3 regions of the Pseudoalteromonas sp. NZS127 genome follow, and region 2 is predicted to be linked to each of the others. Evidence: predicted binding sites of a transcription regulator. Region 2 holds the regulator's gene; each other region holds the start of a gene.

Region 1 (4,707 bases), on a different contig from region 2:
TTTACTGCTAATATTGAATGGGTTATTACTATTGATAGCCGCCAAGCGACGCAAGCAATTAAAGATATTTTTGATTTAAGCCACGGCGCGGTTGAGTTAACCATTAAAGAGTAAGACAATATCTTACTCGTTAAACTTACTAATAATAAAAGCGATACGCTAAATGCAATTTCGTACCATTATAAAAATCCTTGGGCAACTTGTTGCACTGTTTAGTATTACCATGGTGCCTCCGGCAATCGTGTCTTTAATTTATAAAGACGGTGGTGGTGTTCCTTTTGTTTTGGCTTTTATTTTTAGTGTCACTATTGGCTTAATGGCTTATTACCCTAACCGCCACGAAGATGGCGATTTAAAAGCGCGGGAAGGGTTTTTAATTGTTGTGTTGTTTTGGTTGGTACTTGGCGCGTTTGCATCCTTACCGCTGATATTTTTACAAGAGCCAAACCTATCACTGGCTGATGCGGTATTTGAAGCGTTTTCGGGGTTAACCACCACCGGAGCAACGGTACTAACCGGTATAGAGTACCTGCCTAAATCGGTGTTATTTTATCGCCAACAATTACAGTGGTTTGGCGGTATGGGGATCATTGTATTGGCGGTTGCTATTTTACCTATGCTAGGGGTCGGTGGTATGCAGCTATATCGCGCCGAAATACCAGGGCCGGTAAAAGATTCTAAAATGACCCCGCGAATTGCCGACACCGCAAAGCACCTTTGGTATATATATGTGTCAATTACGCTTGCGTGTACCTTAGCGTATTGGATTGCAGGCATGGATTGGTTTGACGCAATAAGCCATGCATTCTCAACGGTCGCCATTGGTGGGTTTTCTACTTATGATGCCTCTATGGGGCATTTCGATAGCCCCGTAATTAACTTTATTTGTGTGTTCTTTTTAATTATTGCAGCCATTAACTTTTCACTGCATTACGCTGCGGTAGCAAGTAGAAATATCAGTGTTTATATTCGCGACCCTGAGTTTAAAGTGTTTTTATGTATTCAGTTAGCGCTGGTGGTTATTTGCTTTACCGTGCTTTCGTCTCATGAAGTGTATGCCAATGGCGATGAAACACTCGATCAAGCGTTATTTCATGCTGTTTCAATTAGTAGTACGGCTGGGTTTGCCACTGATAACTTTTCGGCTTGGCCATTATTTTTACCAATACTGCTTATATTTTCGAGCTTTATAGGTGGCTGTGCGGGCTCTACCGGTGGCGGTATGAAGGTGGTGCGCGTATTCTTACTATACTTACAAGGCGTGCGAGAGCTTAATAGGCTAGTGCATCCTCGGGCTATATATTCTATTAAGTTAGGCAGCAAGGCGTTGCCAGATAAAGTAGTAGAAGCTGTATGGGGGTTTTTCTCAGCGTACGCATTGGTGTTTATAATTATTATGTTAGCGCTGATGGGAACCGGTATGGATAACATTACAGCGTTTTCTGCTACTGCAGCGTGTTTAAATAACCTTGGCCCGGGCTTAGGAGATGTTGCATCGCACTATGGATCTATTAGTGATGGTGCTAAATGGTTGCTTACTATTGCTATGGTATTTGGCCGTTTAGAAATATTTACTTTATTAGTGCTGTTTACGCCTACATTTTGGCGCGGATAATTTAATTGTTAGTTTATAAAGAGTATTAGGGAAAAGGATATGCCAACAATGCCGACAACAAACTTAGAAAAGCTACACCAAATAATGCCTGGTGCCATGGTTGATCTTGAAATTTTAACACCAACGGCTAGCAAGCGTGTAAAAACAGAGTTTATAGGTTTACTCGAAAATCGATTTATTATTTTAAACTATCCGAGCTCAAAGCGCCTGCCTACAGCAAGCGACTACCTGCACGATGGGGAAATGGTGGTAGTAAGAGCATTAATAGAGGGGAGTGGTGGACAGGTCATCGCATTTCGTCAGCAAATAATGTCTGTTGTATCTCATCCCGCACGATTACTTTTTATTAATTACCCAAAGCAAGTGCAGTTATTCGACTTACGCTCGCAAGCTCGTATACCTACCTTATTATCGGCAAAGCTAAAACTTAGTGATGACAGGATACTCGATGGGGTAATAAAAGATATTTCGCTAACCGGTATAAAGTTTGATCTTAAAGACAAAGCTTTGGCCGAAAACATTAAAGGGATGCAATGCTCAATCATCCTCGATAGCAGTAATAAGCAAGTTAAAGACTTTCAGGGAGAAATTTGTAGCGTGAAAGAACACGCTCAAGGTGCTTACTGTGGAATAAAGCTATTAGCCAGCGAAGAAGAAATGAAAAGCTTTATGGGGGATCACTTTATTGACCCTTCAATACTCGAATCAGAAACCGAGTAACTGTACATTTCGCTATTTTGCAACAAAGTAGCGATTTATTAAATTTAATTTTAAATAACGCATGTCTGTGTTTATAAAAACAAAATAACCAATATAAAACAATTGCTTAGAGGAATTTAAACTATTGGTTATTTTCATATCAAAAATTATTCAGCTATAACCGAGTTGAATACCCCAGCTAAACAGTTTCCTTACAGTGTGAATTTATAATCTGTGGCGTTTTTTCTTTTTATAAGACACTGAATTTATTGGGATTTATTTTTTGGGTTTAAAGTGTGTTGCAAAAGGGCAACAAAAACAGACGGTTAATTATCTCCTTTAAGTACATATTACCTTTAACCAACTGAAATTATTGATATTTTAAATGTTGGCACCGAAGTTGTAATAGTTAAGCTGTATTGCATTAAACGTGATTTAAAGTGAAACACTTAATCGCAGTTAACATAAACTTTGAAGGAAGATTGATTATGAAAACATTAAATAAAACGTTAGCACTTATCGCTCTAGCATCGTCATCAGCCGCTTTTGCAGCAAGTGATTTTGATACCCTTGATGTAGATGGTAATGGCGCAATTAGTCAAAGCGAAGCCGCTGTAGATGCAGAGTTAATGAGTATTTTCTCAGAGCTTGATACTGACCAAAACGGTGAGTTATCAAAAGAAGAATTTTCTAAAGCATAAGCAAAATGCAAGGTTGATAAAATTCTGTGTTGCCAAAGACAACCTAAGTAAGCAAGGGAGCTTATGAAAAAGAATAACAAGGAAAGTATAAACCTTAGCATATCTAATTTTTTGATAAACCATTGAATAACATAGTAAAGGATTAAATTATGAAACAGTTAAATAAAGCACTCGCACTTATCGCTCTAGCATCGTCATCTGCCGCTTTTGCAGCAAGTGATTTTGATACCCTTGATGTAGATGGTAATGGCGCAATTAGCCAAAGTGAAGCGTCGGTAGATTCCGATTTAATCGCACAATTTGCAGAGTTAGATACAGATGGTAACGGTGAGCTTTCTAAAGCAGAGTTTGCTAACTACTAATTACTTTTTTTCGGTTATTTTTCACAGTCAGGGATTTCTGAGAAGGACCTCTCATTTTTAGGAGATTATTATGAAAGTATTAAATACATCACTTGCGATTTTAGTTTTAGCGTCTTCAGCAGCAGCCTATGCAGCAGTGGATTTTGCTTCTTTTGATACCAACGGCGATGGTGTTATTTCACAGCAAGAAGCTGCGACAAATACACAGTTAGTAAAAATATTTGATCAGCTAGATACTGACGGAAATGGCGAGCTTTCTAAAGAAGAGTTTGCCAAAGTACAATAAAGATTTAGTACCTTATATTAAAAAAGCAGCTTAACTAAGCTGCTTTTTTGTGTTTAAAGTAGCAACAATATGCTGCTATAAAAATATAGCGCTCACCTGAAATAGTTTTTCTACAATATTAATGTGCTTTTTATCAATTAAGAACATGATGACATGGTCGCCCGACATAATAATGGTATCGTCGTGGGCAATAAGCACGTCGTCGTTACGTACTACAGCGCCAATAGTAGTACCTGCTGGGAGTTTTATATCTCTTACAGTTCGGCCAACTACTTTAGATGTATTTTCATCACCATGGGCAACAGCTTCAATAGCTTCAGCTGCACCTTTGCGCAGTGAATATACGTTAACAATATCGCCGCGGCGAACATGAGTAAGTAATGCCGAAATAGTGGCTTCTTGTGGTGAAATTGCAATATCAATATCGCCGCCTTGTACTAAGTCAACGTATGCACTGCGTTGAATAAGTACCATGGTTTTTTGTGCGCCCATACGTTTTGCTAGCATGGCCGACATTATATTTACTTCATCATCGTTGGTTACCGCAATAAACACATCAACCTGATCAATATGCTCTTCTGACAATAGCTCTTGGTCTGACGCATCACCGCAAAAAACAATCGTGTTGTCGAGCATTTCAGAGAGTTGCTCGGCGCGCTCTTTGCTGCGCTCAATTAATTTTACACTGTGATTTTTTTCCAGTGAGCGCGCTAGGCCTGCACCTATATTACCGCCACCAGCAATCATAATGTTTTTATATGAACGCTCTAACCTTTGGAGTTCGTTCATAACGGCGCGGATGTGTTTAGTGGCTGCTATAAAAAACACTTCATCATCGGCTTCAATAATTGTTGTGCCTAGAGGTTTTATTGCTTTTCCTTGGCGATAAATAGCGGCTACACGAGTTTCTACATTGGGAATATGCTGTTTAAGCGTAGATAGCGCATAACCTACTAATAAACCGCCATAGTAAGCTTTTACAGCAACCAAAGAGAGCATGCCATCGGCAAACTGCAGCACTTGCAATGCGCCTGGGTAGTCTAT
Region 2 (4,707 bases):
GTCTATACTAACGGCTATTTTATCGTAGTTATCAGAGACACTGCGCACTAATGAAGGCAGCAAATTTACCGGAATATTATCTACACAATAGTAACCTAAATCTTCTACAACACGTAAAGCAACTGACTTACCAGAACCTGATCGGCCACTTATAATAATTAATTCCATTTACCACCCCTTTATTAGTAACTAGGATTGATCCAAAATAACTTGGTATAACGCTTCATCAGACTTTGCCGCACGCAATTGCTTACAAAACTCTTTATCGTTTAGTTTATCAGCTATTGTGGCTAGTGTTTTCAAGTGCTGCTGGTTATCGCCATCGGGCACTATAAGCGCAACAAAAATATCAACTGGACGATTATCAATTGCATCAAAATTAATAGCGGTTTCGCTTATTAAAATTAAGGCAAGAGGCTCTTGTGCCCCGCTCATACGGCCATGTGGAATTGCTATTCCTCGGCCAATACCGGTACTACCTAGCTTTTCTCTTGCCAATAAAGCAGTGAGAATATCTTGCTGAGGTAAATACGGCATTTTTTTATGCGCGAGTTCACTGATGAATTCTAAAATTCTTTTTTTACTATTAAAAAGGACCACAGCTTTGCTGCAGTCCTGGCATATAAGTGAGCTTAATTTCATAGTGTTAGTGTCGAGCAAACTTCTCTTTGTGTTTAATTACTTGACGATCGAGTTTGTCAATCAACGAGTCAATGGCAGCGTACATATCTTGGTGTTCGGTCGATGCAAATAGCTCAGCGCCACTTACAAAAATTGTTGCTTCAGCTTTTTGACTTAATTTTTCTACATCGAGAATAACATGCACATTAGTTATGTGATCTGAGTGTCTTTGCAGCTTTGCAAATTTATTATTTACATAGTCTCTTAATGAGTCTGTAATGTCTACATGACGACCAGTTAAGTTTAGTTGCATCAGCATTTTCCTCTTTGTTGTACGTCTTAAATCAAGCTTTTACGTTGATTCGACGGGGGAATAGCCAGAGATTCGCGATATTTTGCAATTGTCCGTCTAGCTACTTTAATTCCTTGCTCAGCCAATATATCTGCAATCTTGCTATCACTCAATGGTTTGGCTAAGTTTTCTGCAGCTATCAACTTTTTAATCAGGGCACGTATGGCAGTTGATGAACATTCGCCACCATTTTCGGTGCTTACATGGCTTGAAAAAAAGTACTTAAGCTCAAAAATGCCACGTGGAGTGTGCATATATTTTTGCGTAGTGACCCGTGAAATAGTCGACTCGTGCATTTCAACTATTTCGGCAACATCGTTTAATACCATAGGTTTCATGGCTTCTGGGCCATGTTCAAAAAACGCTTGTTGCTGCTTAACAATACAATTAGTTACTTTCAGGAGTGTTTCGTTTCTACTTTCTAGGCTTTTAATAAACCATTTAGCTTCTTGTAAGTGCGAGCGAATAAATTGGCTGTCACCGCTGGATTTTACTGTACGAGACATAGCCGCATATTGGCTGTTAACACGTATTTTTGGCATGCTATCTGGGTTTAGCTCTACCACCCAGCGGCCTTTTATTTTTTTAACAGACACGTCAGGTATAACGTATTCAGACTCTTCTCTGACAATAGTATCCGCAGGCTTAGGATTAAGCGTATGAATAAGTGTCATTATTTCTTTAAGCTCTTCTTCTTTGAGCTTAGTTTTTTTCATTAACGTACGATAGTCGCGAGCAGCGAGTAAATCGATATGATCAGTTAACACCATTTTTGTTTCGTTAATATAAGGGGTGTCTTTATCAAATTGATTTAATTGAATGCATAAGCATTCTTGCAAGCTGCGAGCTGCAATACCAACAGGATCAAATAATTGAATGCGCTTTAGCACTGCTTCTATTTCATCTAGTTCTACTTCGTGTTCGTCGTCAGTTTCTTGGTTAAAGCTTGCTAAAAGGTCTTCGCAACTGAGGGTTAAAATACCAGAGTCATCTACGGCTTCAACAATAGCTATGGCAATAGCTTCGTCGGTAGGGCTAAAAGGGGTGAGCTGTAATTGCCACATTAAGTATTCATGCAGGGTTTCGGTTGATGCACCTTGATAAATAGATTCATCTTCAGGCATTGGCCCTGATGAAGAGGCAGGCGCTGCGCTCATATATTCATCCCATGATACATCCATGGCCATGTCGTCGCTTATGGTGTCTTTATTTAGTGCTTCACCGCTATCTTGCTCATACTCGCTTGGGGTGTCGTCAGCAGAGGCGCTAACAGTAATGTCATCTGCTTTTTGCTCGTTTTTACCTGCTGATTCTTCCGTGTAATCTTGTTCATCAACTTCAAGTAATGGGTTGCTATCAAGTGCTTCTTGTATTTCTTGCTGGAGATCCAAGGTACTAAGCTGCAATAAGCGAATAGCCTGTTGCAGTTGCGGAGTCATTGTAAGTTGCTGGCCCATGCGCAGCTGTAATGATTGCCTCATTTATCTCTAACAATCCTTATAAATTGATATGATTAATCTTAGCAGATGCTTATAGTAATAACATAAATATTACAGTTTGAACTGCTCGCCTAAATAAACATCACGTACTGTTTTATCGTTTAATACAAATTCAGGAGTACCAGATGCAATTAGCTCCCCATGAGAAACAATGTAGGCTTTTTCACAAACATCAAGGGTTTCCCTTACATTGTGGTCGGTAATTAGTACGCCAATACCACGATTTTTAAGGTGTTCTATAATTTTTTTAATATCGAGTACTGAAATAGGATCCACGCCAGCAAAGGGCTCATCAAGCAATATAAATTTAGGATCTGCAGCTAAAGCACGTGCTATTTCTACGCGGCGACGTTCACCACCAGATAGTGCCATACCTAAGCTGTCGCGAATATGTTGCAGGCTAAATTCGTCCAACAAACTATTTAGGGTTTCTTCCCTGGCTTGTTTATTTAGTTGCTTACGCGTTTCTAAAATAGCCATTAAATTTTGATACACAGTGAGCTTTCTAAAAATAGAAGACTCTTGTGGTAAATAACCAATACCTAAACGAGCACGGCTGTGCATAGGAAGTAAGGTAATATCGTTATCATCAATTAATATTTTACCTTTGTCGCTAGGAACTAAGCCTACAATCATGTAAAAGGTAGTGGTTTTACCTGCGCCATTTGGGCCAAGTAAACCAACAATGCTGCCAGCTTTTACTTCAAGTCCTACATTTTTAACAACTTCACGGCCTTTATAGCTTTTTGCTAATAGCTCTGCTTTTAATGTACTCATGGCTGACCTTTATTGAGTTTTTGTTCTTTTTTTACGTCTATAGGCACTAAAATAGTGTGTACCCGATCAGTTGAGTTTTCATCTTTTTCAGCACTTATAAGCTGTTGCTCTATATCGTAGGTGATGCTTTTAGCCGTAATTTTTTGCCCAGCTTGAGAAATGTTTGCATCTCCTACTAGGGTTAAAAAACGTTTCGCTACATCGTAACGTACTTCGTTAGCGCTGGCGCTCATGACAGTACCATCTGCTTGCTTTTCTTCAAAATATGCAGGACTGCCCGTGGCAATTAATAGTTGTTTATTATCGCCAAGTTCGTCGCGCTTATGTACTTCTAAACGATCGGCGGTGATACGACGATTACCGTGAATTATCTCGACGTTTTTCTCAAAAATACCAACGTTTTCTTTTAGTTGGCCTTCTTGGCGGTCAGCACTAATAGAAATTTGATTAGCTAATGGGGAAGTACTTTGCTCTGCCGCATTACTATTAAATACAAGTATAAGCGATGGAATAATAAGTATTTTTGCAAGGTTATTGGTCATAATATAGTGTTCGCGTATGGTTAATTAGTTTTATCACCTCGGTTGTTAAATTGGCTTCAAGGCCTTTACCGGTGATCTTTAAATTCGGTCCAGTTATAATAACGGGCTGTTCGCTGCGCATAGTGAGTAGCATTATATCTACTTGAATATTGTCGGCGGTAATTTTGTCTATCATTGCGCCATCAATTAAGTTTTGGGCAGTTACATTACCCTCTAAAATTAATTGTCTTTCATCGTAAAGTGTTGCTTCATCAGCATTGATACGCCACGTTTTTTGTCTGTCGTCGTACAATATGAAAGTAGGTTTTTCGAATAAGGTAAATCCTAGCTGCTCGTAAAGCTCCGTTTTAACCGCAGTTACTTTATGGCTAATTTCACCGTTTTCGTCAAAAGCTGTTTGTTTTAGCTCAATGGCGGTGTAATCGGGTTTAGCTATTACTTCTGAGTCGGCTTTAGCAACCGTATTTACCTGAGTAAAATAAGGGTACCAAAGCCAAACCATACAGGTGATGAATAAAACGCTTAAGACTATGCGCGCTATATTCATGAACTGGTGCCTTGGCTAGTTAATGGTTTATTGTTTTCAAGCATAAGTAAGTCGGTTAGCTCTCTTACTGCACCAAAACCACCCGGCATTTGCGTAGTGTAATGTGCTAAGCGTTTAATTAGTGGGTGCGCGTCATTTACTGCTACTGCAAAGCCAACTAACTCCATAACAGGCATATCAGGGCCATCATCACCAATATAAGCAATTTGCTCATCGCTCAAATTAAGCTTGTTTTTAAGTTCTTGGTAGGCAATAAGCTTGTTTTCTTGACCTTGATAAATATGCTGCACGGTTAAGCTGGTCATACGTTGTTGTACTATTTGCGAGTGCCTGCCGGTAATAACCGCTACTTCAAAGCCGCTGTTAATA
Region 3 (4,707 bases), on a different contig from region 2:
AAAAATAAGGGGTACTGGAGTGAAAATAGAGAAGGGCAGCCACAATTTGTGCCATTAGTAACACTGGCAATAGGCTTGGTTACTCCCGATTTACACCATTATAAGAATAGCCATCAGGTTGCAGCATTGGCCAGTAATGCTAAAAAATCAGCAAAGCGCTTTGCTCATAGCCATTTGTTTTTATGTCAGCGTAGTAAGCCAAGTAGTGTGGTTGCTAGGTTAGAACAACAAGCAGTTTAATCGTCATAAATAATTTTTTGCAGACAACAAAAAAGGAGCCTAAGCTCCTTTTTTAAACCATGCAATTTTTATTAACGAAGTAATGACTCAGTTAATACAGGGCGAATTTCGCGAATTATTGCTTGGGTTAGCTTAGGTGCGCCACAAATAATGTTACCACTATTGTTATAGTTTACGCCGCCAGCAAAATCTACAACCATGCCGCCAGCTTCTTTTACTAATAACTCGCCTGCAGCAGTATCCCAAGGTTTTAAACCAATTTCGAAAAAGCCATCAACGCGTCCAGCAGCAACATAAGCCATGTCTAGCGCAGCAGAGCCCGCACGACGGATATCAGCAGTATGTACGAATAAAGCTTTAAACGCTTCTGTGTATGCATCTAGGTGTTGTTTTTGCTTGAAAGGAAAGCCAGTAGCTAAGATTGAACCGCCTAAATCAACTGTTTTAGAAACGCGTAAACGCTTGCTATTAAGTTGTGCGCCTTGACCACGAGAGGCAGTGAAAAGCTCACCACGAATTGGATCATAAATAACGGCTTGGTCTAAACGACCTTTTACTTTAAGTGCGATAGAAACCGCAAAATGAGGAATACCCTTGATGAAGTTAGTTGTGCCATCAAGCGGGTCAACAATCCATTGGTAATCTGCATCCTTACCTTTATGCTCGCCTAATTCTTCACCAACAATGCAGTGATCAGGGTAAGAGCGTAAAATGGTATCGCGAATTATAGCTTCTGCTTCTTTATCAATGTTAGTCACTAAATCGTTAGTGCCTTTTTGTTGAACTTCAACTTTTGATAAATCTTCACTTGCACGAAGTATAATTTTGCCTGCGTTACGCGCAGCGCGAACCGCAATGTTTAACATTGGATGCATGGTATTACCTTTGGGTTGTAAAAGAACGTTTATATATTTTAGCTGGCGTATTTTAGCGACTTTTACCATAAAGTAAACAATAAAGCCTAAATACTTTTGTTTGTTTTTTGTACTTGCTTGATGTGCAGGGCATTTTATACAAATTCAGCATTGATGAATCTGCAAAGCGTTTTTTAATGTGTCCTAGTGCTTTAAAAATGTAGCATGTTTTTTACTCTTTAACCTGGGCCCAAGTTATAAAGCTATGAACATGCTTTTATAGGCAGCACATCACATGGGAGTACCACTTTTACCACCAAGCTGGGTTTTTAATTGGTTTGCAAAGCTAATAAACTTTTCTTTAATGGTGCGCTTAATCTTTATTTCTACTGAGCCCATAATAGCCTTTCCCTCAATATGGATGGTCGGCCCTTGATGCTTGTTAAGTGCCACTGTTTTATTTTCAACACTACTAATAATGCTAAACATTTTTGATACTACATTGACGTGTTCTGGTACGTATATTTCATCACTGCCAAAAATACAGTTAACATGAATCGTTACCTCTTGGTGGGTAAAAACAGCATCAGTAAAATCAAGTACTACCGAGCCCATAAAGTTAGTCAGGTAAATATTTTTAGGCACAACCCATTGGCCGCTTCTTTCATTGGAGCCTAAAATACTGCGTAATGTAAAGTCACTCTGGCTAGATTGTTGAGCGCTGTAATTGGGTGAAAATTGCGAATGCTTTTGGGCATTATATTGCTGATCAGTATTAAGGGTTAAATCCTCAACTAAGCTAACAAGGGTTTCATTATTATTTGTAGCCATTGCCTCATCTAAACGCCTTTCAAATGCTTCAACAGAAATAACTCCGTGGCTGTAATTATAAATTAGTTGATCAATCACTTCTTCGCGCACTTGCTCTTGCGGGCGGTCTGTTATTTTTACGCTCATTAGGGTATTCCTTTTATTTTACTATTGTCACTATATAAGCAAAGCATATACCAAAAATATTATTGTTATTAATCAGTTTGTTATGTTTTTAGCCTATTTGTGACTTTGTTATATTAACGATCCATTAACCAAAATGGTAATTATCTAGTTATTTTCACTACTGAGAACTTTTTACCGATAAGTCGGTAAAAAAGTGATGTATACAAAGTGAAGTTATTTTACATCCCTGCCTTAACTTTTTGATTCTAATTGCTTATTAAAGTTGGCCTAAAGCTGGCATTAGTTAAAGTGTCTTTAATCAAAAGGAGAAAGATTATGAAAACATTTAACAAATCTATCATTGCGGCGTTAGTTTTAGGTACTACGGCTATGGGTGCTCAAGCGAGCAGCTGGGAAAATGAAAGTAAAGATGCTTGGATTGATGGTAAGGCTGAAACAGTGCTTCTTATGAACACTAACCTCAATAACTTTGACATCAACACTGATGTAAAAAATGGCAAAGTTATACTAACAGGTAAAGTTAATAGCGAACTCGACAAAGAGTTAGCAGAAGAGCTTGTACTGAGTTTAGATGGCGTAACCGATGTTGATAACCAGCTTACTGTTGTGAAAAACATGAACAGTAAAAGCCATGACAACATGAAAGATGATGATGGTAGCGGCTTAACCGACGCTAAAATTACCACAGTCATCACAACGCGTTATTTATTTAACTCAGAAGTCGGTGGTACAAACATTGATGTAGATACTGACAACGGTATAGTTACTCTTACCGGTACAGTGAACTCAGATGCTGAAAAACAGCTTGCAGTAAAAATTGCTAAAAATGCTGAAGATGTTCGCGACGTAGTAGATAAACTAACGATAGTTGCAAAGTAACATAGTATTTATAAAACCCAGCTCTGCTGGGTTTTTGCTTATAAGTTTTTTAGTTTATAAATAAGGAGAGTACTTATGGATATTATACGTATTATTTTTTCAATCTTACTGCCACCACTGGGAGTATTTTTACAGGTGGGTTTAGGCTTACATTTTTGGATAAATATTTTACTTACGTTGTTTGGTTACTTCCCTGGAGTAATACATGCAATCTACATTATCGCAAAAAAATAATTCATTTCTGTTTGTCGCGTAATATAAGCTATAAGTTGCTTCTTTAAAGCCCAATTTTTAAATTACGCGATATACAGCCTTCCATTTCATTTTTACTTAGCTGCCAGTATTAACCCTAAATTCTGCAAATTTTAATATTACACCCATAAAAAGATTACTATTTAAGCAGTTAGACCATTGATTGTTAAAATAAAGACTTTTGCTAGTGACAAGCCCCTAAAAACTTTTTATACTGCACCCCGCTTTAGTCGCTATGTGGCTAAACGCTTCTTAAAAAAATTAACTGTTTACAGTTATACAAAAAGTTGGCCCCTTAGCTCAGTTGGTTAGAGCACACGACTCATAATCGTTAGGTCCCCAGTTCGAGTCTGGGAGGGGCCACCACTTTTCAAAGCTTTCCAAGTAAATACCTACTAACCGAAATTACCCTGTGCTACTTTTGAATTTACCATACTGAATTAATACAGTATAGTTTTAACAAATCATCAAATACATAACGGACTATAGATGCACGGACGAAAAGTAAATATTTCTTTATCATTAATTGCTCTTATATCTTTATTTTCAATAACTACTATTCTACTTATCTTATATGCCAGAGAGGTATTCGATCAAAAGTGGGCACCAATTGTAGGTGGTATGGCAATATCATCTTTAGTTTCCTTAGTTCAGTTTTTGATTGGTTATAAAAATTACCGAAATAATGAAAAGCTTGAGGATTGTGGTGTTTTAGAGTTTCTTAGCACCAGAGGTGATAGGAAATACTACTCTCGATTAATAAATAAAGCCGATGCTAAATTTGACCTGATATTTCACACCTCTAAGCGTTTCTTTGAAGATTTTTGCGAAGAAGAAGCTGAAGATAATTTTCTCATAAAAAAGCTGGATGGCAATCAAAAACTAACAGTGAGAATGCTACTGACCCATCGGGATTTTCTAGAGCCAGAAGAGCAGCCCTCATATGACATCAGTAAACGAGCGATTAAACGCCTTACTGATAAATATAATCAACGCTTCCAGGTAAAGTTTTATGAGCATGAGCCTAATCACAATCTATTTATTACTGATAAAGACGCAGTAATAGGGCCGTACTTCAAAAATGAAAGAGGAAAATACTTACCTTCAATACATTTTCGTTCAAATGCTAGTTTTGTAGCCCCTTATAAGAAATTTTTCGATACTGAGTGGGAAAATGCAAAAAGTTTCGATTAGTGTTCCGTTAAGACTTCATTTTAACTTAATTGCAATGCACCAGTGCTCGTTTAGATGTAATGGTGGGTTTGGAATGGCTGTTGATACAGGCTTCAAATTAATAGGTAAAAAATCTAGTGTTATTGAATTTAAACATGCTTCTCAAGAGCTTAGGCCTACATTAGATAGAATAGTTATAAAACTTGAGCAAATAAGAAAAGACCTAAAGCTTCCTCATGGTTTAGAAGCATGTTTATATAATGCTCCTCTGCCACATATTGGTTTAGGGAGTGGTACTGCTATAACTCTAGCTGCCATAGAAGCGCTTTTGATTCTCAATAGGTATGACTAT

What was found. Region 2 encodes sigma-54, which starts transcription at its own class of promoters, with help from an activator protein. Its sites were predicted from a motif close to GTTGGCACGNNNNTNGNNT; they were not measured.
Region 1: I6E78_RS16520 (EF-hand domain-containing protein) is a predicted target of sigma-54. The motif match lies at 2,702-2,720, and genes of this name have one in related genera.
Region 3: I6E78_RS12055 (LiaF domain-containing protein) is a predicted target of sigma-54. The motif match lies at 2,088-2,106, and genes of this name have one in related genera.

What each region holds. Positions count from the first base shown of each region.
Region 1 is NZ_JADYWN010000024.1:39,081-43,787, forward strand. It holds gene I6E78_RS16505 (YigZ family protein) at 1-114, shown strand, start outside; gene I6E78_RS16510 (TrkH family potassium uptake protein) at 164-1,615, shown strand; gene I6E78_RS16515 (flagellar brake domain-containing protein) at 1,664-2,335, shown strand; gene I6E78_RS16520 (EF-hand domain-containing protein) at 2,803-3,015, shown strand; gene I6E78_RS16525 (calmodulin) at 3,165-3,377, shown strand; gene I6E78_RS16530 (EF-hand domain-containing protein) at 3,448-3,663, shown strand; gene trkA (Trk system potassium transporter TrkA) at 3,739-4,707, opposite strand, start outside.
Region 2 is NZ_JADYWN010000001.1:141,774-146,480, reverse strand. It holds gene rapZ (RNase adapter RapZ) at 1-168, opposite strand, end outside; gene ptsN (PTS IIA-like nitrogen regulatory protein PtsN) at 190-642, opposite strand; gene hpf (ribosome hibernation promoting factor) at 647-934, opposite strand; gene I6E78_RS00705 (RNA polymerase factor sigma-54) at 961-2,454, opposite strand; gene lptB (LPS export ABC transporter ATP-binding protein) at 2,524-3,249, opposite strand; gene lptA (lipopolysaccharide transport periplasmic protein LptA) at 3,246-3,791, opposite strand; gene lptC (LPS export ABC transporter periplasmic protein LptC) at 3,781-4,338, opposite strand; gene kdsC (3-deoxy-manno-octulosonate-8-phosphatase KdsC) at 4,335-4,707, opposite strand, start outside.
Region 3 is NZ_JADYWN010000012.1:86,026-90,732, forward strand. It holds gene I6E78_RS12045 (GGDEF domain-containing protein) at 1-240, shown strand, start outside; gene suhB (inositol-1-monophosphatase) at 312-1,115, opposite strand; gene I6E78_RS12055 (LiaF domain-containing protein) at 1,386-2,051, opposite strand; gene I6E78_RS12060 (BON domain-containing protein) at 2,367-2,930, shown strand; gene I6E78_RS12065 (YqaE/Pmp3 family membrane protein) at 3,006-3,164, shown strand; tRNA gene I6E78_RS12070 (tRNA-Ile) at 3,472-3,548, shown strand; gene I6E78_RS12075 (hypothetical protein) at 3,672-4,376, shown strand; gene I6E78_RS12080 (beta-ribofuranosylaminobenzene 5'-phosphate synthase family protein) at 4,411-4,707, shown strand, end outside.